Regions from separate parts of the Psychrobacillus sp. FSL K6-4046 genome, predicted to be linked through region 2. Evidence: a T-box and tRNA genes for the amino acid it is inferred to sense, from the RefSeq annotation. Region 2 holds a T-box; the other holds one or more tRNA genes.
The links. The T-box of region 2 lies ahead of tyrS (tyrosine--tRNA ligase). A T-box ahead of a tRNA ligase gene usually reads a tRNA of that ligase, here a tRNA-Tyr.
Positions count from the first base shown of each region.

Region 1 (11,116 bases), 1.5 Mb from region 2:
ACGCAAAAAGTCTATCCAGGTTCCTGGATAGACTCCTTTTTTAAAAAGATAGGATAATATATGTGTTTCTCGGGGTATTTATTTTTATTCTTCAGTCTTATCGCTTTTAAAGAAAGAGGTAATTTCCTTAGCAGTGTCCTTTATGGTATACCATAGCCAATCGAATGCTTTGTTAATTTCCTCTGTTTTACCTGTAACATTAGCTGTGGAAGCCATATATTTAGAACCGTCAATAACGGACCCATTAATTACTGTTAAATTTCCATCCAACTCTCCATCAACGCGTACATCGCCATTCTTAACTATTAAATCTCCCTTAACGACTTGTCCCTCAGGGATTATAACTGTTTCTCCCTCGACAATAACGTTCTCTTGCTTTGTAAATGAGAATTGTTGATCGTTATTATAATTAGAGAAAAGTGCACTACTCATTAACAACATAAACATAGCTGCTGCCGTAAGAACAGGATGCTGTCTAAACCATCTGCTTACACCAGTATGTGATTTTTCTTTTGGAAGTCTAGACATAACTGATAGAGTAAAATCATTTGGTGCCTCTACATGAGCTGCTCCTTTTACAAAGGCTACTACATCGCTTAACTCATGCATATGATTGCGACACTCTTGGCACGATTGCAAGTGTGACTTGAGCTCCAGCTCGTGTTCACGACTAATTTCACCATCTAGATATTCATGCATATAGTGAACAATTCGTTCTGGACACGCACTCATCATGATTCCTCCTATTAAAGATTCGGTTGTTTACTTAATTGTTTTCTAAGCGCTTCCCGACCTCGATGTATTCTTGTTTTTACTGTGCCTAATGGGAGGTCTAAAATTTCACTTATTTCTTGCAAGGATAGTTCCTCCATGTATTTAAGCACTATAGCAGATCGATACTTATCTGGAAGACGGCTGATCTCATATTGAATTCTATCTTGTAGCTCTAGTTTCATCAACTCTTCCTCTGGAAGTTCATCAGAGGCAGCTATTTGAGAATACATGTCAAGACCTTCCGTACCCTTCACTTCTGCATCTAAATAATAGTCAGGCTTTTTTTTACGTATACGATCAATACATAAATTCGTAGCTATACGATATAGCCATGTAGAAAATTTTCTTTTCTGATCGAACGTATGAATATTTATATAGGCCCGGACAAATGCCTCTTGAGCTATATCTTCAGCTTCGTGACGATTGCCAAGCATTCTATAGCAAACTTGGAAAAGCCTATTTTGGTAAAGGTCGACAATCTCCGCGAATGCGTCTTTATCTCCTTTTAGTACTTGTTTTATTCTTTTGTTAACTATCGCATCCATCGTCTGATTTCCCCTCCGCTCTATGCGGCTGTCTCTACCTATACGTAAGAAGGATTCAACAGGTTTCATTTTTTTATATTATTTTAATTTTATCAAATATTTCCTGTGTTGTGTTGTTAAAAAAAAAGAAAAAGCTGACAATTAGCCTGCTTTTCCTAAAATACTAATAAAACTATTATATTAAGCTTTCTCCAAATAATGACCCCATAAGTGCGACTGCAGTATCAGCTGTTTTATTTTTCTCATCGAGAATAGGATTTACCTCTACAAATTCAGCAGATGAAATTAAATGAGAGGAATAAAGCATTTCCATGGCTAAATGACTTTCACGATAGCTTATACCTCCTGGTACAGGCGTTCCAACTCCAGGTGTATATAGCGGATCTAATCCATCTAAGTCAAGAGACAAATGCACACCATCCACTTTACGTTCCAGGAAGTAAGTTATCGTTTGATTCATAACCTCGGTCATCCCTAGCTTATCTATTTCATGCATGGAGAAAACTTTAATGCCTTTTTCTCTAATCAGTTCTCTCTCTCCCGGGTCAACAGAACGGGCGCCAATTATAACTATATTCTCAGGTTTAATCTTCGGTGCAAATTCACGTATGTTCACTAAATCCTTGTGACCTAAGCCTATGCTTACGGCTAATGGCATACCGTGAATATTCCCCGATGGAGAAGTTTCAGCAGTGTTTAAGTCTGCATGAGCATCGTACCAGATAACCCCTAGATTTTCATATTGATCAGAAAGACCTGCTAATGTACCGATCGCTATACTATGATCTCCACCTAGGACAAGAGGGAAATCCCCTGCCTCTACAACTGAATGCACTTTATTGGCGAGAGCTGTATTAGCTTCAATCACCTGCTCTAAATTTCTTAAGGTTGTAGACGACTCTTCTTTTCTAATCTGACTGATTAAAATATCCCCTTCATCCTTCACCGTATGACCAAGGTCAGTTAAGCGTTCCACTACTCCTGCATAACGAATTGCACTTGGTCCCATATCTACCCCACGTCTATTTTGACCAAGATCCATAGGAACCCCTATAATTGTTAGATTTAATTTATTCATTTTTTTATACCCCCTTTAGTTCATACACTTATTGTAATTCCTTAAAGGCAGTTGGCTCAACTCAGCATTTTCATGTATATTTATTCATTAATAACTGAAGATATTTTTTTGTTTCTGCCCATTCTTCATTTACAATCGAATATAAAACCGCGTTTCTGACGGTCCCGTTGGATCTCACACGTTCGTTCCTTAATACGCCTTCCTTGATGCCCCCAATTCTTTCAATAGCTCGCTGTGACGGTAAGTTTAACTCGTCAGTTTTAAACTGTACACGAATCATCCCCAGCGTCTCAAAGCAATGCTGGAGCATCAAGAACTTACAGGTCGTATTTACATGAGTTCTCTGATAAGCTTTCCCGTAAAAAGTAGAGCCAATTTCACAAGCACCGTTAACTTGATCTATCCCGTAAATCCTAGTCGTACCCATTATTTTTTTTGTATCTGTATGTTCCACTACATAAACAATTGCGGTTTGTTGACCTTGCATTTGATCAATGCCTGCCTGCAGCCAATCTCCTAGCTGTTCTTCACTTTCTACCGTATGTAACATATATTCAAATACACTAGGCTCATACAGCTCCCACAGTAACGGTATATCGCTTTTCGTTAATAATCTTAATGTAACGTCCCCAAGGATTAAGCTTTCCATTTCCTCTCACAACCTCTTCTCTTTTTCTATTTATATCGGAATGTCGAAGTTATTTTGTTATATATTTTAAACACAAAAAAACTCTTTTCAATTGAATGAAAAGAGTTAAGTATACACACATTAGAATTAAAATGGAGCCTAGCGGGATCGAACCGCTGACCTCCTGCGTGCAAGGCAGGCGCTCTCCCAGCTGAGCTAAGGCCCCATAATAGATAATAGAAAATGGCTGGGGTACCTGGATTCGAACCAGGGCATGACGGAATCAAAATCCGTTGCCTTACCGCTTGGCTATACCCCAAAAACTGGTGGAGGGGGACGGATTCGAACCGCCGAACCCTAAGGAGCGGATTTACAGTCCGCCGCGTTTAGCCACTTCGCTACCCCTCCAGGCTATTATAAAAACTTTTTGGTGGAGGATGACGGGCTCGAACCGCCGACCCTCTGCTTGTAAGGCAGATGCTCTCCCAGCTGAGCTAATCCTCCAAAACAGTAATCCTCTTTAAAAACCGGACAATTAATAGTTTAGCATAAGTATTACTTCAAAACAAGCACTTTTTTATGTACATTCCCTACTTTTATGTAAAATAGAAAAGCTTCCAACCGGATTTGAACCGGTGACCTCTTCCTTACCATGGAAGCACTCTACCTACTGAGCTATGGAAGCATAAAAATGGCTCCGAAGGTAGGACTCGAACCTACGACCAATCGGTTAACAGCCGATTGCTCTACCACTGAGCTACTTCGGAACGTTCTTATTATTTAAAGTACAAATATAATTATAACAAGTATACTTTAAATTTCAAGCTTAATTTAGGTATTTTTCCAATGAAATATTCAAGGTTCCAATATATAGAATTTGTCATCTTTTTGAATGATATTCTCTATATTTTAATTTCTTAGGAGATGCCTCACCCTATTATATTGTCCATTTATATTTAGAAATATACGTAAAATATTTAAGCTATTAATAGAGAACCGTAAAATATTTATTAATTTTTTATGTTTAAAGTAGAGTTGATTTCCGCTCTAGACGTACGCTTTCCGCGGGGGGAGCGATAAGCCATCACCCATCGCTAACGCGCGTGGTTGTGATGTCTTATCTGTCTCCCTCCTCCCGCTGGAGTCGCCGTCTGCCGCTCCAATCAATAGAGTAATTAATGTTAGTATTTTATAGGTAGTGCACTCTATATAAAATTCGACTCTCATTAAAAGAAGTATTAATTACTTTAATTATTGCTAGGAGAGCGCTTTTAAACTAGAAGAATGGTAAGAGCAGGAATCATAGCTATCACAGAGTTTAAACTCCTGTTTGATCAGGCTCACATAATTATTACTCGTAACTCTTTCCTTGCCCTATTCATAACATGCTCAAGTATTTTTGTAATTTCTGTGGAGAGATTGCCTTCTGAACAAAAAAATACCAGTCGCGGTCGTTCGGTTCTCGCGTATGCCATACGCTCCGAGCCTCTCTTCCTTGCTTCCTCGAACTCGTTGCCCCTCCGGCTTCTCGCTCACTTCCTTAGGGAGATAGCGCCTTCGGCTTTTTCCTGTAAAAGATAAAACAAAAAAGCCACCACCGATTACTCGGTGATGACTTCCTTTAGTTGCCCAGCGACGTCCTACTCTTGCAGGGGCGACCCTCCAACTACCATCGGCGGCTGCGAAACCAGATGGGCGGCAGATTTCTTTGTCAGCCGCAGTCGTTCGGTTCTCGCGTATGCCATACGCTCCGAGCCTCTCTTCCTTGCTTCCTCGAACTCTTTGCCCCTCCGGCTTCTCGCCCACTTGCTTAGGGAGAGAGTGCCTTCGGCTTTTTTTTCATTTTAAACAAAACAAAAAAGCCGTCACCGATTACTCGGTGACGACTTCCTTTAGTGCCCAGCGACGTCCTACTCTTGCAGGGGGAGACCCCCAACTACCATCGGCGCTGAAGAGCTTAACTTCCGTGTTCGGTATGGGAACGGGTGTGACCTCTTCGCCATCATCACTAGACTTTTTCAGCTTTCAATACACTTCGCATTGCGTTGTCAACTTCGTTCGTTCAATCAGTCACGTACGTAAGTACGCTCCTTCCTTCACTCACTCGTTTCCTAGCACTGCTTGCGCCTTGAAACCCTCAGAGTTGTTCACTCAAAACTGGATAAAAGACATCATCTTAGAAACAAACAATTTGGTTAAGTCCTCGATCGATTAGTATTCGTCAGCTGCACGTGTCGCCACGCTTCCACCCCGAACCTATCTACCTCATCGTCTTTGAGGGATCTTACTTACTTGCGTAATGGGAAATCTCATCTTGAGGGGGGCTTCGTGCTTAGATGCTTTCAGCACTTATCCCGTCCACACATAGCTACCCAGCGATGCCCTTGGCAGAACAACTGGTACACCAGCGGTGTGTCCATCCCGGTCCTCTCGTACTAAGGACAGCTCCTCTCAAATTTCCTACGCCCACGACGGATAGGGACCGAACTGTCTCACGACGTTCTGAACCCAGCTCGCGTACCGCTTTAATGGGCGAACAGCCCAACCCTTGGGACCGACTACAGCCCCAGGATGCGATGAGCCGACATCGAGGTGCCAAACCTCCCCGTCGATGTGGACTCTTGGGGGAGATAAGCCTGTTATCCCCGGGGTAGCTTTTATCCGTTGAGCGATGGCCCTTCCATGCGGAACCACCGGATCACTAAGCCCGTCTTTCGACCCTGCTCGACTTGTAGGTCTCGCAGTCAAGCTCCCTTCTGCCTTTACACTCTTCGAATGATTTCCAACCATTCTGAGGGAACCTTTGGGCGCCTCCGTTACACTTTAGGAGGCGACCGCCCCAGTCAAACTGCCCGCCTGACACTGTCTCCTACCCGGGTTACGGGTATGGGTTAGAATTTCAATACAACCAGGGTAGTATCCCACCGACGCCTCCTCCGAAGCTGGCGCTCCGGGCTCTAAGGCTCCTACCTATCCTGTACAAGTTGCACCAAAATTCAATATCAAGCTACAGTAAAGCTCCACGGGGTCTTTCCGTCCTGTCGCGGGTAACCTGCATCTTCACAGGTACTATAATTTCACCGAGTCTCTCGTTGAGACAGTGCCCAGATCGTTACGCCTTTCGTGCGGGTCGGAACTTACCCGACAAGGAATTTCGCTACCTTAGGACCGTTATAGTTACGGCCGCCGTTTACTGGGGCTTCAATTCGCACCTTCGCTTGCGCTAAGCACTCCTCTTAACCTTCCAGCACCGGGCAGGCGTCAGCCCCTATACTTCACCTTACGGTTTTGCAGAGACCTGTGTTTTTGCTAAACAGTCGCCTGGGCCTATTCACTGCGGCTCTTCTAGGCTATTCACCCAAAAGAGCACCCCTTCTCCCGAAGTTACGGGGTCATTTTGCCGAGTTCCTTAACGAGAGTTCTCTCGCTCACCTTAGGATTCTCTCCTCGACTACCTGTGTCGGTTTGCGGTACGGGCACCTCCCACCTCGTTAGAGGCTTTTCTTGGCAGTGTGAAATCAGGAACTCCGGACATACGTCCTTGCCATCACAGCTCAATGTTACAGAGTGCGGATTTGCCTACACTCACACCTCACTGCTTGGACGTGCATAACCAACAGCACGCTTACCCTATCCTACTGCGTCCCCCCATCACTCAAACGGTGGGGTGGTGGTACAGGAATATCAACCTGTTGTCCATCGTCTACGCCTATCGGCCTCGACTTAGGTCCCGACTAACCCTGAGCGGACGAGCCTTCCTCAGGAAACCTTAGTCATACGGTGGATGGGATTCTCACCCATCTTTCGCTACTCATACCGGCATTCTCACTTCTAAGCGCTCCACCAGTCCTTCCGGTCTGACTTCAACGCCCTTAGAACGCTCTCCTACCACTGATACCAAAGGTATCAATCCACAGCTTCGGTGATTTGTTTAGCCCCGATACATTTTCGGCGCAGCGTCACTCGACCAGTGAGCTATTACGCACTCTTTAAATGATGGCTGCTTCTAAGCCAACATCCTGGTTGTCTAAGCAACGCCACATCCTTTTCCACTTAACAAATACTTTGGGACCTTAGCTGGTGGTCTGGGCTGTTTCCCTCTTGACTACGGATCTTATCACTCGCAGTCTGACTCCCAAACATAAATCATTGGCATTCGGAGTTTGTCTGAATTCGGTAACCCGGGATGGGCCCCTAGTCCAAACAGTGCTCTACCTCCAAGATTCTAACGTTTGAGGCTAGCCCTAAAGCTATTTCGGAGAGAACCAGCTATCTCCAGGTTCGATTGGAATTTCTCCGCTACCCACACCTCATCCCCGCACTTTTCAACGTGCGTGGGTTCGGACCTCCAGTAAGTGTTACCTCACCTTCATCCTGGACATGGGTAGATCACCTGGTTTCGGGTCTACGACCACATACTCATTCGCCCTATTCAGACTCGCTTTCGCTGCGGCTCCGTCTTCTCAACTTAACCTCGCATGTAATCGTAACTCGCCGGTTCATTCTACAAAAGGCACGCCATCACCCGTTAACGGGCTTTGACTATTTGTAGGCACACGGTTTCAGGGTCTATTTCACTCCCCTTCCGGGGTGCTTTTCACCTTTCCCTCACGGTACTGGTTCACTATCGGTCACTAGGTAGTATTTAGCCTTGGGAGATGGTCCTCCCGGATTCCGACGGAATTTCACGTGTTCCGCCGTACTCAGGATACACTCTGGAGGGAATGAACTTTTGACTACGGGGCTTTTACCCTATCCTGCGGACCTTTCCAGATCGCTTCGTCTAGCTCATTCTTTTGTAACTCCGTATAGAGTGTCCTACAACCCCAAGAGGCAAGCCTCTTGGTTTGGGCTCTTCCCGTTTCGCTCGCCGCTACTCAGGGAATCGAATTTTCTTTCTCTTCCTCCAGGTACTTAGATGTTTCAGTTCCCTGGGTGTGTCTCAGATGCGCTATGTATTCACGCAAATGTACTGCCCCATTACGGGCAGTGGGTTTCCCCATTCGGAAATCTTCGGATCGAAGCTCACTTACAGCTCCCCGAAGCATATCGGTGTTAGTGCCGTCCTTCATCGACTCCTAGTGCCAAGGCATCCACCGTGCGCCCTTATTAACTTAACCTAAAAGTTAAAAGTACTACACTTGCAATCACGTAAGTGATCACAATTTGAATATCTTGCGTTTGTTTCTTTTTTTGATGTCGTTTTATCCAGTTTTCAAAGAACAAGTTAAAAAGCTTTAAATGCTCATATAGAATGAACATTCAAAACTGAACTGCAAAACGTTAAGATACAGATAAAAATCTGTATTCCGAATATATCCTTAGAAAGGAGGTGATCCAGCCGCACCTTCCGATACGGCTACCTTGTTACGACTTCACCCCAATCATCTGTCCCACCTTCGGCGGCTGGCTCCCAAAAGGGTTACCCCACCGACTTCGGGTGTTACAAACTCTCGTGGTGTGACGGGCGGTGTGTACAAGGCCCGGGAACGTATTCACCGTGGCATGCTGATCCACGATTACTAGCGATTCCGGCTTCATGTAGGCGAGTTGCAGCCTACAATCCGAACTGAGAACGGTTTTATGGGATTTGCTCACCCTCGCGGGGTTGCGACCCTCTGTACCGTCCATTGTAGCACGTGTGTAGCCCAGGTCATAAGGGGCATGATGATTTGACGTCATCCCCACCTTCCTCCGGTTTATCACCGGCAGTCACCTTAGAGTGCCCAACTGAATGCTGGCAACTAAGATCAAGGGTTGCGCTCGTTGCGGGACTTAACCCAACATCTCACGACACGAGCTGACGACAACCATGCACCACCTGTCACCGCTGTCCCCGAAGGGAAAAGCCTATCTCTAGGCCGGTCAGCGGGATGTCAAGACCTGGTAAGGTTCTTCGCGTTGCTTCGAATTAAACCACATGCTCCACCGCTTGTGCGGGCCCCCGTCAATTCCTTTGAGTTTCAGTCTTGCGACCGTACTCCCCAGGCGGAGTGCTTAATGCGTTAGCTGCAGCACTAAGGGGCGGAAACCCCCTAACACTTAGCACTCATCGTTTACGGCGTGGACTACCAGGGTATCTAATCCTGTTTGCTCCCCACGCTTTCGCGCCTCAGCGTCAGTTACAGACCAGAAAGCCGCCTTCGCCACTGGTGTTCCTCCAAATCTCTACGCATTTCACCGCTACACTTGGAATTCCGCTTTCCTCTTCTGTACTCAAGTCCCCCAGTTTCCAATGACCCTCCACGGTTGAGCCGTGGGCTTTCACATCAGACTTAAAGGACCGCCTGCGCGCGCTTTACGCCCAATAATTCCGGACAACGCTTGCCACCTACGTATTACCGCGGCTGCTGGCACGTAGTTAGCCGTGGCTTTCTAATGAGGTACCGTCAAGGTACGAGCAGTTACTCTCGTACTTGTTCTTCCCTCACAACAGAGTTTTACGATCCGAAAACCTTCTTCACTCACGCGGCGTTGCTCCATCAGACTTTCGTCCATTGTGGAAGATTCCCTACTGCTGCCTCCCGTAGGAGTCTGGGCCGTGTCTCAGTCCCAGTGTGGCCGATCACCCTCTCAGGTCGGCTACGCATCGTCGCCTTGGTGAGCCGTTACCTCACCAACTAGCTAATGCGCCGCGGGCCCATCCTGTAGTGACAGCCGAAACCGTCTTTTAACATTTCCTCATGTGAGGGAATGGATTATTCGGTATTAGCCCCGGTTTCCCGGAGTTATCCCAATCTACAGGGCAGGTTGCCCACGTGTTACTCACCCGTCCGCCGCTAAATCAGAAGAAGCAAGCTTCTTCATCATCCGCTCGACTTGCATGTATTAGGCACGCCGCCAGCGTTCGTCCTGAGCCAGGATCAAACTCTCCATAATAGAGAACTTAAAAAGCTCATTTTGTTTTGCTGGCATCATCATTAAATGATGTCAAAAATTGTTTTGCGTCAATCAAGCCGAAGCTTGTTGATGCTGTATGTCTTAACGTTTTGCATGTTCAGTTTTCAATGTTCATATAATGTATTTTGTCGTTTTGTTTTAGCGACCTTTGTATCTTAACATCGTTTTAACATGAATGTCAACACTTAATCATAAAATTTATTAAAACAAATTGAAAAGGTGTGTGTTTCCTTGAAAACAAAGCTCTTAATAACCATCACTTCTGTATTGTTATTCTTGCTGTTACTCTTCGCGCCCAATACTTACTCTACACTTCTTCCCGTGTTCCAAGTAACCGAAAAACCAAGTGTTATATCGAAGGGAGCCTATGGGAATACGGTAACTATCGACCTATCATTTGGTAGAGAGGATGTAGAAACCCTAGTAGAAGGTTTAAAAGCTCCTTATCCTCATTTTTTCATTAGCATTGAATGGATTGAGCGATCTGAGCCCATTATTAAAATTATGCAGGATAAAAAAATCCCTATTAGTCTGTTGGGTAAAGAGGGCTTGCTGTATATAGAGGACCGGAGTCTATTTAAAAAAGAAATAGATAGATTTGAAGAGGCTATTGGTGTGAAACCAGATTGGTTTCGGACTTCTGATTACGAGTTCCCTGTTGAACTTCAAAAAGATGCCTGGAAGGAGGAAGTAAATCTTTTAGGCTCTACTATAGTTTTAGGAAATACTGTGCCTAAGCTTACGAAGGGAGATATACTTACCGTTCCTCTCCACCAGGAAGAAAGAATCGATACAATCCAGCTTGCAAAATATTTAAGATCACAACCTTTTGTTAGTATTGAACAAAATATATTTAACATGAAAATGAAAACCAAAAGTTATCCCGAATAGCGTAGAGAATTCAACTATTCTTCTATAATAAAAAACTGCTCCGACTAATAGTCAGAGCAGTTTTCTTATTTAACCTTTGCCTCAGCTTCTCTTCTCGCTTTTCTCCGCGCTTCTAGTTTCAATCGGTCTTCATCAGATTTAGCGTTGTATTTTGGTAAAGCCAATAACTGATATGCATTAACCGCTAGAATTGGGAACAATAATAAAGTAACCCAACTATCGACGTTATCCGCATTAACCATTAAGACAGGCAGCCACTCTAATGTTGAAATTACAATCATAAAGAACAATGCAGAGATT
Region 1 is NZ_CP152020.1:3,686,987-3,698,102, forward strand. Features, by position in the region: gene MKY09_RS18145 (zf-HC2 domain-containing protein) at 85-732, opposite strand; gene sigW (RNA polymerase sigma factor SigW) at 747-1,319, opposite strand; gene rocF (arginase) at 1,495-2,397, opposite strand; gene MKY09_RS18160 (GNAT family protein) at 2,468-3,046, opposite strand; tRNA gene MKY09_RS18165 (tRNA-Ala) at 3,179-3,251, opposite strand; tRNA gene MKY09_RS18170 (tRNA-Gln) at 3,270-3,344, opposite strand; tRNA gene MKY09_RS18175 (tRNA-Tyr) at 3,350-3,433, opposite strand; tRNA gene MKY09_RS18180 (tRNA-Val) at 3,454-3,529, opposite strand; tRNA gene MKY09_RS18185 (tRNA-Thr) at 3,638-3,710, opposite strand; tRNA gene MKY09_RS18190 (tRNA-Asn) at 3,718-3,792, opposite strand; rRNA gene rrf (5S ribosomal RNA) at 4,923-5,038, opposite strand; rRNA gene MKY09_RS18200 (23S ribosomal RNA) at 5,217-8,145, opposite strand; rRNA gene MKY09_RS18205 (16S ribosomal RNA) at 8,351-9,904, opposite strand; gene MKY09_RS18210 (hypothetical protein) at 10,157-10,816, shown strand; gene MKY09_RS18215 (KinB-signaling pathway activation protein) at 10,882-11,116, opposite strand, start outside.
Region 1: it encodes a tRNA-Tyr, which carries the amino acid that the T-box ahead of tyrS (tyrosine--tRNA ligase) is inferred to sense. The anticodon was not compared.

Region 2 (11,116 bases):
TCTAATTTAGCAAAAGGGGACCGCCTATTTATTTTTATGCCAAGATCTCCGGAATTATATTTTGCTTTGCTAGGGGCAGTAAAAATGGGCGCAATTGTTGGTCCATTGTTTGAAGCCTTTATGGAAGGGGCAGTATATGATCGTTTACTAGATAGCGAAGCGAAGGCAATTGTCACTACACCTGAATTGCTAGGAAGAATACCTTTAGATCGTCTACCAGATTTGGAAACTGTTTTTCTAGTGGGAGACAATATTCAAGAGGATGATAAATTTGTAGATTTTAATAAGGCGTTAAACAATGCCTCTGATGAATTTGAAATAGAATGGGTAGATAAAGAAGATGGACTTATACTGCATTATACTTCTGGCTCTACTGGTAAGCCTAAAGGAATATTACATGTTCATTATGCGATGGTTCAACACTATCAGTCCATGAAATGGGTTATGGATATAAGAGAAGATGATATCTATTGGTGTACGGCAGACCCAGGTTGGGTTACTGGAACTTCCTATGGAATATTTGGACCTTGGCTTGCTGGAACAACTTCCTTAATCTTAGGTGGACGTTTCTCACCAGATGCTTGGTATAAAGCAATAGAAGAATATAAGGTTACGGTTTGGTACAGTGCTCCAACTGCTTTTCGTATGCTAATGGGAGCCGGGGATGGCATCGTGAAGAAATATGATCTAACCTCCCTGCGTCATGTATTATCAGTTGGTGAGCCACTTAACCCTGAGGTTATTAAGTGGGGAATGCAGGTATTCAATAAACGAATTCATGATACTTGGTGGATGACTGAAACAGGCGCTCAAATGATTTGTAACTATGGCTGCCTACCTATTAAGCCAGGCTCCATGGGGAAACCATTGCCAGGCGTTAAGGCTGCAATTATTGATAACAATGGAGTAGAGGTCCCACCATTCACAATGGGTAACCTTGCCATTAAAAAAGGATGGCCATCTATGATGCGTCAGGTTTGGAAAAACCAAGAAAAGTTTGAATCCTATTTTATTAATGATGAATGGTACTTCTCAGGAGATTCCGCATATATGGATGATGATGGTTATTTCTGGTTTCAAGGAAGAGTAGACGACGTAATTATGACCTCAGGTGAGCGTGTAGGTCCATTCGAAGTGGAAAGTAAATTGTTAGAGCATCCTGCAATTCTTGAGGCAGGAGTAATAGGGAAGCCAGATCCAGTCCGTGGAGAGATTATTAAAGCATTTGTTGCTTTAAATGAAGGGTATGAGCCTTCTGATGAGCTCATTGCAGATATTCAGCAATTTGTGAAGAAGGGTCTTGCCGCTCATGCTGCTCCTAGAGAAATTGAGTTTAAGGATAAGCTACCTAAAACCAGAAGCGGTAAGATTATGCGCCGAGTATTAAAGGCATGGGAATTACAGCTTCCAACTGGTGATTTATCTACGATGGAAGACTAGTTTTTTCACAAAAGCACATTGGAATATTGTTAGGAAATTTTAATTGTTATTCAAATTAGGGGCACTAATTCGCATATGAATTAGTGCTCCTTTTTTATTTAGTTTTATTGGTGGTCACGCAAAAAATATATTGGAAGGGGAAAAATGGAAATCACACTATTTTTATTCTGCATGTATTATTTTTTTCAATTACTAGTTGTGGTGTCTGAAGTTCTTTTTTATCGAAACAAAAAAGCGATGACTATTAGTCACCGCTTTTTCTCTTTATTTAGGAAATTATAAAATTCTGAACCTGTGGATAAATTAATGTCTAGCTCCAGCGCCTTGCCCCTCGGGTCAAATGGATAAAAGCTCCGGTGGCTGAGGAACTGCCTCCTCGCTTTTCTCCATTTGCCTGTCGGGGCAGAGACAGGCGCCTGCGCTTTTCTTGTTATGGTGTAGATTCTTCTTCCGGTGGTGGGGTAGGCTCGACTGGAGGTGTAATGATTACCTCACCGCCACCGCCATTACCATCACCTGGGACAGGCTGTTCAGGCACTTCTTCTACTGGTTCCTCCGGGGGAAGAACTGGTATCACAGGCTCTGGAGCATTAATAGTAGCTATGTTAGATGCACCAGATTGTAATCCGGTAATATCAACTGTTACTACTACATATTGACCTGGAGAGGTGATTTGATAGCTATAATTTTCTGCCTCTTTCTTAGTTGCCATTAGAACTCTGTTACCATTAACGACTTGGTATACACGATATCCGACTACATCACTAGAAGCCGATTTCGTCCATGTCATTGTATTACCTGTCAGAGAGGTAGTTACTGGAGCAGGGGGAGTTCCGTCTGCCTCAAATACCTTTTCTGAAACTACATTGCTAGCAAATGATGAATCATTCGGGAATAGCTTACTAGCGTCTCCACCAAATCGACCTAGCATTCGTTTTATAAAGTCCTCACTTACTCCGTGACCACCTGCAGTAACAAATTCGCTTGGAGTAGAATCCAATGATCGGTATTTACTACCGTCGATGACTACATAAGATGAGGATACTAGACTATCGTCTGCCTGCGTAGGAAGCATAACCTTCGCATTAAATAAATCCGATTTTACAAGACCTGCCTGCTCACAAGCAGTAGAAGGTGCTAGACCGGAAATACCACAGAAAGATCTGGAAACGACTCCTTCAGGTGCTTGGAAAGCATTTGGTGCATCCATTAGCTCGGGATTGATGTCATACATCGCATTCATCATGTTCGACCAAAGTGTATTGATACGAACACTTGGGTGCCCATAACGATTGTTCATATGGAATAATGTAAGCTTTTGCTCGTCATAACCAAGCCAAACACCCAATGAAACATTTGGATTGTACCCTACTAACCATGAATCACTATGACCTTGTGTTGTACCAGTTTTCGCACCAAAGTCAGATTGGAATTTTAAACGAGAGCTTGCCAGCTTAGCAGTACCTTGTGTCATAACATCTCTTAAAATATCAGTCATAATATATGCTGTTTGAGGACTAAAAACATCGACAGGCTCTACTTTATGCTGGTAAACAACATTGCCTTCCACGTCTACAATTTTCTCAATCATATATGCATCAACAAATTGACCATTATTCGCAAAAGTTCCGTATGCATTTGTATTTTCTTCTAAAGAAGCACCTTTTCTCATGCCTCCAATAGAAAGGGCAAGATTAGCATATTCATCTTCTTCAATGCTTTCAAAGCCCATTTTCATCATGAAATCAGTTGGCTTTTTATCTTTTATTTGATCATAAAGTCTAATGGTAGATAAGTTTTGGGAAGTTGTTACTGCTTGTCGAGCGGAAATAATTCCAAGCTCTTGTTCCGTTGTATAGTTAGAAGGCGACCACTTATTTCCATTGTCATTTATATTAAATTTAACGTCTGCAAGAGGACTTCCTGCTCCAATTACACCGTATTCAATAGCTGGTGCATAAACTACCAATGGCTTAATCGTAGAACCCATGGAGCGTACTGCCTGAGTAGCATGATTATATTGCTCTACATTATAATCTCGACCACCTAAGAACGAGAGAATACGGCCAGTTCCATTTTCTATTAGCATACTTCCAACTTGTACAGGGAAATCCTTTGTGACTGTTTCTCCAGTAATAGGATCCTTAACACTAATATTCGTATACGTATGTCCATAAGACTCAAACGCATCTCTTACCTGCAGCATTTTTTCATACATGTCCTTGTTAATAGTAGTATGGATACGATACCCACCCGTACTAGCAGCACGCTGTGCCATAATATTATACTTTTCAATTAGAGGATCATCTTTTTCTAGAGCTTCTAAATCCACTCCGTCTTTTTCAGCTAGCTGAACACTTAAAATATCTCTAACTCTCTTTTCAATTTCAAAGGTAAGCCATGGATACTTTTCCTCTGGCAACGTTTCCTTTTGTCTAAAGTCTTTTGTAATATCATAGTTAACTGCTGCTTGGTATTCCGCTTCTGTTATATATCCGGTTTCTTTCATCCGATATAGTACGACTTTCATGCGATCTATACCATGCTTTAACGATTCGCCTTCCTTTAATACTCCACCATTACTAAAAGGGGTGTATTTAAAAGGGGCTTGTGGAATACCTGCAATGTAAGCAGCCTGTGGGAGAGTCAGGTCTTTAGCCTTCACATTAAAAATTCCTTGTGCTGCAGTTTCGATTCCAGCGATATTACGACCGTTTGCATTTCTACCATACGGTATAATATTAAGATAAGCCTCTAATATTTCGTCCTTGCTCATAAACTCTTCTAGTCGCATTGCTAAAAGAATTTCCTTAGCTTTTCGTTCATAAGAAACTTCATTTGTAAGGATTTGATTTTTAATCAGCTGTTGGGTTAATGTAGAACCGCCCGTTTGAGTATCTGAGTTCGTCATATCCTGTAATAGACCTCTGAAGATGGCTTTAGGAACAATCCCGTTATGGACTTTAAAGTATTCGTCCTCCGTAGCTAACACTGCATCAATGACATAAGGGGAGACATTTGCAAGATCTGTTTCAGTTCTTTCCAAATCTGTTCTTAGCTTCCCAAGGTAGACATCCCCTGCAAAGTAAATTTCAGAAGTCTCTTCATAATTAAACACGGCTGCTCGCATTTCTTCTTTCTTTCTTAAAGGTTCATCCTTTATTAAAGAAGTGAAATAGCCTGCTCCCACAGCTGTAGCAAATGCTCCAAGTATGAGGCCGACTACTAAAAATATTAAGCATAAATTCCATACGACACTTGAAGATATACGTAACCTTCTTGCCCACTTGGTTGATTGCCAGGCATCTACTTTCTCTTTATATAAGTGGAATTTCTCCATCCATTTATTCATTTATTTCTCGACCTCCAAATCATGAATATTATATCATAGTCCAATATGTTAGACGATACTTATTGACATCCGAAACAAATTAGGTAAAATAGGTATATCATTTAACGAAGAAAAGTCCGAAGTAGTGATTATACATACTGTTTAGAGAGCTAACGGTCGGTGAAAGTTAGTCAGTGTATAAAAGCGAATTACAGGCTTGGAGTTATACGTTTTCACAACGTTACATGTGAAAAAGCGGAAGGATTGATCCTTCAAGCTGGGTGGTACCGCGCTAATGACTAAGCGTCCCTGCATGATTTTTATCATGTAGGGACTTTTTTGTTTATAGGCAATTTGTTTGGTATTGCTCAATCCAATAAAAGGAGGAAACAAAATGACAAACTCATTAATTGAAGACCTACAATGGAGAGGCCTTTTGTATCAACAAACGGATGCAGAAGGAATGGAAAAACTACTATCTACTGAAAAAATCTCTCTATATTGTGGAGTTGACCCAACCGCAGACAGTATGCACATTGGGCACATCGTTCCACTCCTAACACTTCGTAGATTTCAAATGCACGGACATCGTCCTATTCTTTTAGTAGGAGGAGCTACCGGAATGATTGGAGATCCTTCAGGTCGTTCGGAGGAAAGACAACTGCAAACTACTGATCAAATTGATTTAAATGTCCAAGGGATTAAAAAGCAGATGGAACGAATCTTTGATTTTCAATCTGAAAATGGAGCACAGATGGTAAACAATCGAGACTGGATTGGACCAATGTCGGTTATTGAATTTTTAAGAGACTACGGAAAACTTATTAATATCAATTACATGCTTGGGAAGGATTCTATTGCATCACGTTTAGATTCAGGACTGTCATTCACAGAGTTTACGTACACATTAATCCAAGGTATCGACTTCAACCACTTATTCAATCATTATGGCTGCCGTGTTCAAGTAGGTGGATCCGATCAATGGGGGAATATTACGACTGGTTTAGAAATGATTCGCAAAACACATGAAGAGGAAACTAAGGCATATGGTATTACAATTCCATTAGTGACGAAAGCGGATGGTACGAAGTTCGGTAAATCTGCCTCTGGTGCTGTGTGGTTAGATGCTCAAAAAACTTCACCGTATGAGTTTTACCAATTCTGGATTAATACAGCTGATGCAGATGTGATTAAATACTTGAAGATTTTCACTTTCCTAGAGAGAGCTGAAATTGAAGCATTAGAAGTAACCGTGCAAAATGAGCCGCACTTACGTAAAGCCCAAATAACACTTGCAGAAGAAATGACTCGCCTAGTACATGGTCAAGAATCATTAGACCAAGCAGTGAGAATCTCTCAGGCGCTATTTAGTGGAAACTTAAAAGCACTTACAGCAAGTGAAATGAAAGATGCTTTTAAGGATGTTCCAACCGTGGAAATGGAAAAAGAGGATAAAAACATAGTTGACTTTATAGTGGAAGCCACAGTGTCTCCATCTAAAAGACAGGCTCGTGAAGATGTAACAAATGGGGCTATCTCGATCAATGGAGAGCGAATTACAGAAATTGGTTATGTTGTAGGGCAAGAGGATAGACTAGAAGATGAATTTATGATTATTAGAAGAGGAAAGAAAAATTATAAAATGATTAAATTCGTATAATTTTTAAGTTACTTCTCATACTATTGAGAAGTAACTTTTTTTGTCAAAAAACGTCTAATTTATAATGTCTTAGTCAACTTTTTATAAAAGATAACAAATACTTAAGGAAAATAGAAAAAATTTCTTCTGTTTCATTAAAAAGGTGGAATTATGAACGTTTTAAAAAGTTTATATAAATAGTAGACAAAATAGGTGAAAATAAGTAAGTATATAGTATAGAATAAGATTTAGGAACTTTACTCTGAAAATAAATAAAATAAATTCTTATTATTTTTAAATACATAAGCTTTTTAAAAAAGGGGGTTAGAATACATGGAAGCGAAAAAATATATACTTGATCATTTCGACGATTTTTTTGTTATTCTTTTTGGTAAGAATGATAAATCGGACAAGCTAGTTATTTTAAAAGAAAAGTTTACAATTGACGCTAAAGAAGGAGATCTTCTAGAGATTTCAATTAATGAAGAAAAGACTGGCTATGAATTTAAAATCATTCATGAAGAAGCCGATGACAAAAGACAAAGATTATTAGACTTAATCGAGAATATGGAAAAGAACTAAAAAACTTGAAGCTGATATTTAACAGCTTCAAGTTTTTTTCTTTCACGAAAGGTTATCAAATAAAGAAGGAAAATCCAGTGAGCCACCGAATAGTTATACAGAAGAAGAGAGAGGAGGATACAACTTGAACAAGTCATTACTTAAGGGTGTAGAGGGGATTTTTATCCCTGTAAGGGACTCTAAGGTTTCAGCACGCTGGTACGAGGAGGTACTAGGTTTCCAGCTAAACTATATAGAGGAAGAAGCTGCAGTCATGAAAATATCAAGTGATTCACCGACTGTCGTTTGTTTAGTCAAGGTAGAATATCATATTCCTATGAAATTTCCTTCGAACCATTTTGGCGTAGGGAAATATATTAACTTTATACCCGAGGATATAGAGACGCTTTATGATGAGTTAAAGTCTAAAGGAATTGCGGTAAACTCACTAGACGGAGATGGTGATAAGAAGTACTTTACGTTTTTTGATCCGGATGGTAATCCACTTGGCGCTTGTCAGTAATGGAGGAGAACAATAGTATGTACGCATCAATAAAGGACGTAGAAATCTATTATGAAGTATACGGAGAAGGAACCCCTATTTTAATGCTTCATGGGTTTTCGCCTGATATGGAGCTGATGAAGGGATGTATGGAGCCTTTCTTTCAAAAGTCAGGAGCTTCCTATAAAAGAATATACATAGACTTACCTGGAATGGGTAAATCCAAGCAATTCGCTCATCTAAACAATACCGATGATATGTTAGATATAGTCATTGGTTTTATAGAAAAGGAAATCCAAAATGAGCCATTTTTAATAGCAGCAGAGTCATATGGAGGTTATTTGGCACGCGGAGTAATCGCTAAGGAAAGTTTTTCTATTCTAGGTGCTTTCTTTATTTGCCCCGTTATTTATGCCGCTCGTGATAAAAGAACACTTCCTGTTAAACAAACAGCAGCAAAGGATGAGCTATTCTTACAAACCTTGGGAAGCGATATAAAAGTGGCATTCGAGGAGAACTGCGTCGTATTAAATGAATACACCTACAATCGTTGGATGAAAGAAATTGTCAGTGGAATGAATCGAGCAAATCAACCATTTTTAGAGAAAATTGCGGGTAACTATTCTTTTAGTAGCTGGTTTGAAGAACCAAACTTTGAACAACCGTCCGTTTTCTTACTTGGGAGGCAGGATGATGTAGTAGGATTTGAGGATGCGTTCCATTTAAAAGACAATTTCCCTCAGGCAACCTACGCCATTCTAGATGGTGCTGGACATAACCTACAGATTGAAAGGCCGATTTTGTTTGATGCCTATTTAGATGATTGGTTAAAACGCATTCACGATAGAAAGCTTAGATGAAAAGACAAGCAATGAACCATTTCGGAGATGTTCGAGATGGTTCATTACTTGTCTTTTTTTGATTAGTTATGACAAGTGTCATCTTATACTTCTGACTGCTGTGAATGTTAGCATCCGTGATTTCTCTTTATTATTTTATATAAGGGAATGAGTTTTTACAGAAGAAAGAGGGGGTTATTTGATGACAAATGAAAGATTGCGCTTAATAGATATTCTTCGTGGTTTTGCTGTGCTTGGAACATTAGGGACTAATATTTGGATTTTTGCTTATTTGGGAGACCTGGCTTATACAACAACTTTTAACTATACCGGGTGGTGGTCATTAGACGATTTTCTGAGGATGCTCGTTCTTTTTTTCGTAAACGGTAAGTTTCTAGGGTTATTAACTATTATGTTTGGAGTAGGTCTAGAGATAAAATACCAGCAGGCGAAACGTAAAGGGAATGCATGGCCTGGCGTGTATGTATGGACATTATTATTCTTACTTGTCGAGGGCTTTATTCATTTTTCCCTAGTAATGGAATATGACATCCTGATGAGCTATGCAATCACTGGTTTAATCGTTGCTTTTGTGCTTAAACGAGGAGATTCCTTTATGAAAAAAATAATGATTGGGTTAGGTGGCTTTCATGCTGTCACTATTCTATTAGTTTTAGTAGCTTCTCTACTAGGGGGATTAAACATGTCATTGGGGACTTATGAGGGAGCTGCCCTCTATGAAAGCGGTACATGGCTCGAGCAGGTTAAAAACCGTTTGGTCAATTTTATTTATTATAGATTAGAAGTGATTTTAATCGTACCAATGAATATATGCTTGTTTTTACTAGGTGTTTTTCTTATGCGATCTGGTACTTTTTCTAAAACAGAGATTGGTAAAAAGAAGCGTAAAAAACTATTTAAATTAGGTATGTATATAGGTGTTCCATTAAATCTTCTTATATTTATACCAGGTGGTGCATTTGATTTGCCTGTTCGTTATTTATTTGCACCTATTATGTCTCTTGGATATATAGGATTATTTGGTATATTAGTAGAATATAGAAAGGTAGAGTGGCTTTGGTCTCGATTAGAAGAAGTCGGGAAAATGTCACTAAGCTGCTACGTCTCACAAAACCTTTTAGCTTCTATTATATTTTATGGCTGGGGTCTAGGATTAGGTGAGAAAATAGGTAGCTTTACTATAGTCGCTATATGGCTCTGCATTACTTTATTTCAATTCTTATTTGCCTATGTTTGTATACGGACATTGCAGACTGGACCATTGGAGTGGGTTAGGAGAAGAGCTGTAGCAGCTGTCTCCAAATAATTCGTGAATAGAGGTGACAAATATAAAATTTTATCCCGAAGATCAGGCGACCAAATACTTGATCATTGATGTAGCCTCCATCATTTTTCTTTTTACCTTAGTAATGCTATCTGATTCAGCCTTGCATCCCGGAATACAGATCATCCTTCTATTACTCATTGTTATTTCCTATTATATTGCATTGTGGAATAAGGATTGGATCCTTCTATGTGCTGTACTTGTTGGTTACTCGCTTCTTATAATATTAAGCTTTTTCGAGGGCTCTGTAATTATTACTTTTGGTTTTTTGTTTGCAGATTTGTTAGGGAGAGCTAAGTCTAAGTTTCATATAGGGCTTGGAATAGCAGGAGTTGCCTGCCTTTTTATCCTTTTTCTTTGGAAGGAGCAGCTCCATGGTTTAGATTTTTCTGTCTTAGTAGCCTTCATGATTATTCAGCTTGCATTGCCCATACTAAGGTATTTTCTTTTAAAAACATCTAATCTGCAAACAAAATTAAATGAAGTGAATAAACAGCTTGTTCAGCAAGAAGAAAGACAGAGAATTGCGAGAGATCTACATGATACAATTGGCCATACTTTAACGATTATTAAGCTGAAGACAGAGCTTGCTTCCAAATTAGTAGGCACGGAACAAGCTAAGGTTAAGAGGGAGTTAGACGATATTTTAGCAACTACAAGAACTGCTATGAAGCAGGTAAGTGAACTGGTGACGGATATGAAATTTATATCTCTCGAAAGTGAGCTAGAACGTTCGGGGCAAGTACTAAAATCTGCGGGAATTAATGTTCAATCTAATCATGATTGTCGCCAACCATTATCTAATGTAGAGGAAACCATGATCTCTCTTTGTGTGAGAGAGGCGACAACAAACATACTTAGACATAGTCAGGCGAAATGTTGTGAAATCTATACAGAGTTTAAAGATAAGGTATTCTACGTACATATCAAGGACGATGGAATTGGTTTAGAGATGAAGCGATTTGGAAATGGTCTAGTCTCGATGAAGGAGCGGATGCATTCTTTACAAGGCGACGTACTTGTAAAAGAGGGTTCCTCTGGAGGCACTATCATAACGATTACATTACCAATTCATTCGTAAGGAGGATACATCGTGATAAGAGTAGTAATTGCTGAGGATCAGAAAATGCTTCTAGGTGCATTTTCTTCTTTATTATCCTTTGAAGCAGATATAGAAGTCGTTGGTGAGGCACAGGATGGTCAGACAGCCTGGGAACTAATTGTGAAGGAAACACCTGATGTATGTATTTTAGATATTGAAATGCCACATATGACGGGACTGGAGCTCGCTCGAAAAATAGAAGAGGAACAGATTCCAAGCAAAGTTATGATTGTCACTACTTTTTCACGAGTGGGATATTTACAAAAAGCGATTGACAGTAACGTAACTGGATATTTACTGAAGGACGAGCCAATTGATTTGTTAATAGAGTCTATTCGAAAGGTGGCTGCTGGCGAA
Region 2 is NZ_CP152020.1:1,309,351-1,320,466, forward strand. Features, by position in the region: gene acsA (acetate--CoA ligase) at 1-1,440, shown strand, start outside; gene MKY09_RS06445 (transglycosylase domain-containing protein) at 1,871-4,792, opposite strand; T-box leader at 4,891-5,085, shown strand; gene tyrS (tyrosine--tRNA ligase) at 5,166-6,431, shown strand; gene MKY09_RS06455 (hypothetical protein) at 6,744-6,992, shown strand; gene MKY09_RS06460 (VOC family protein) at 7,117-7,494, shown strand; gene MKY09_RS06465 (alpha/beta hydrolase) at 7,512-8,333, shown strand; gene MKY09_RS06470 (DUF418 domain-containing protein) at 8,515-9,639, shown strand; gene MKY09_RS06475 (sensor histidine kinase) at 9,698-10,738, shown strand; gene MKY09_RS06480 (response regulator transcription factor) at 10,751-11,116, shown strand, end outside.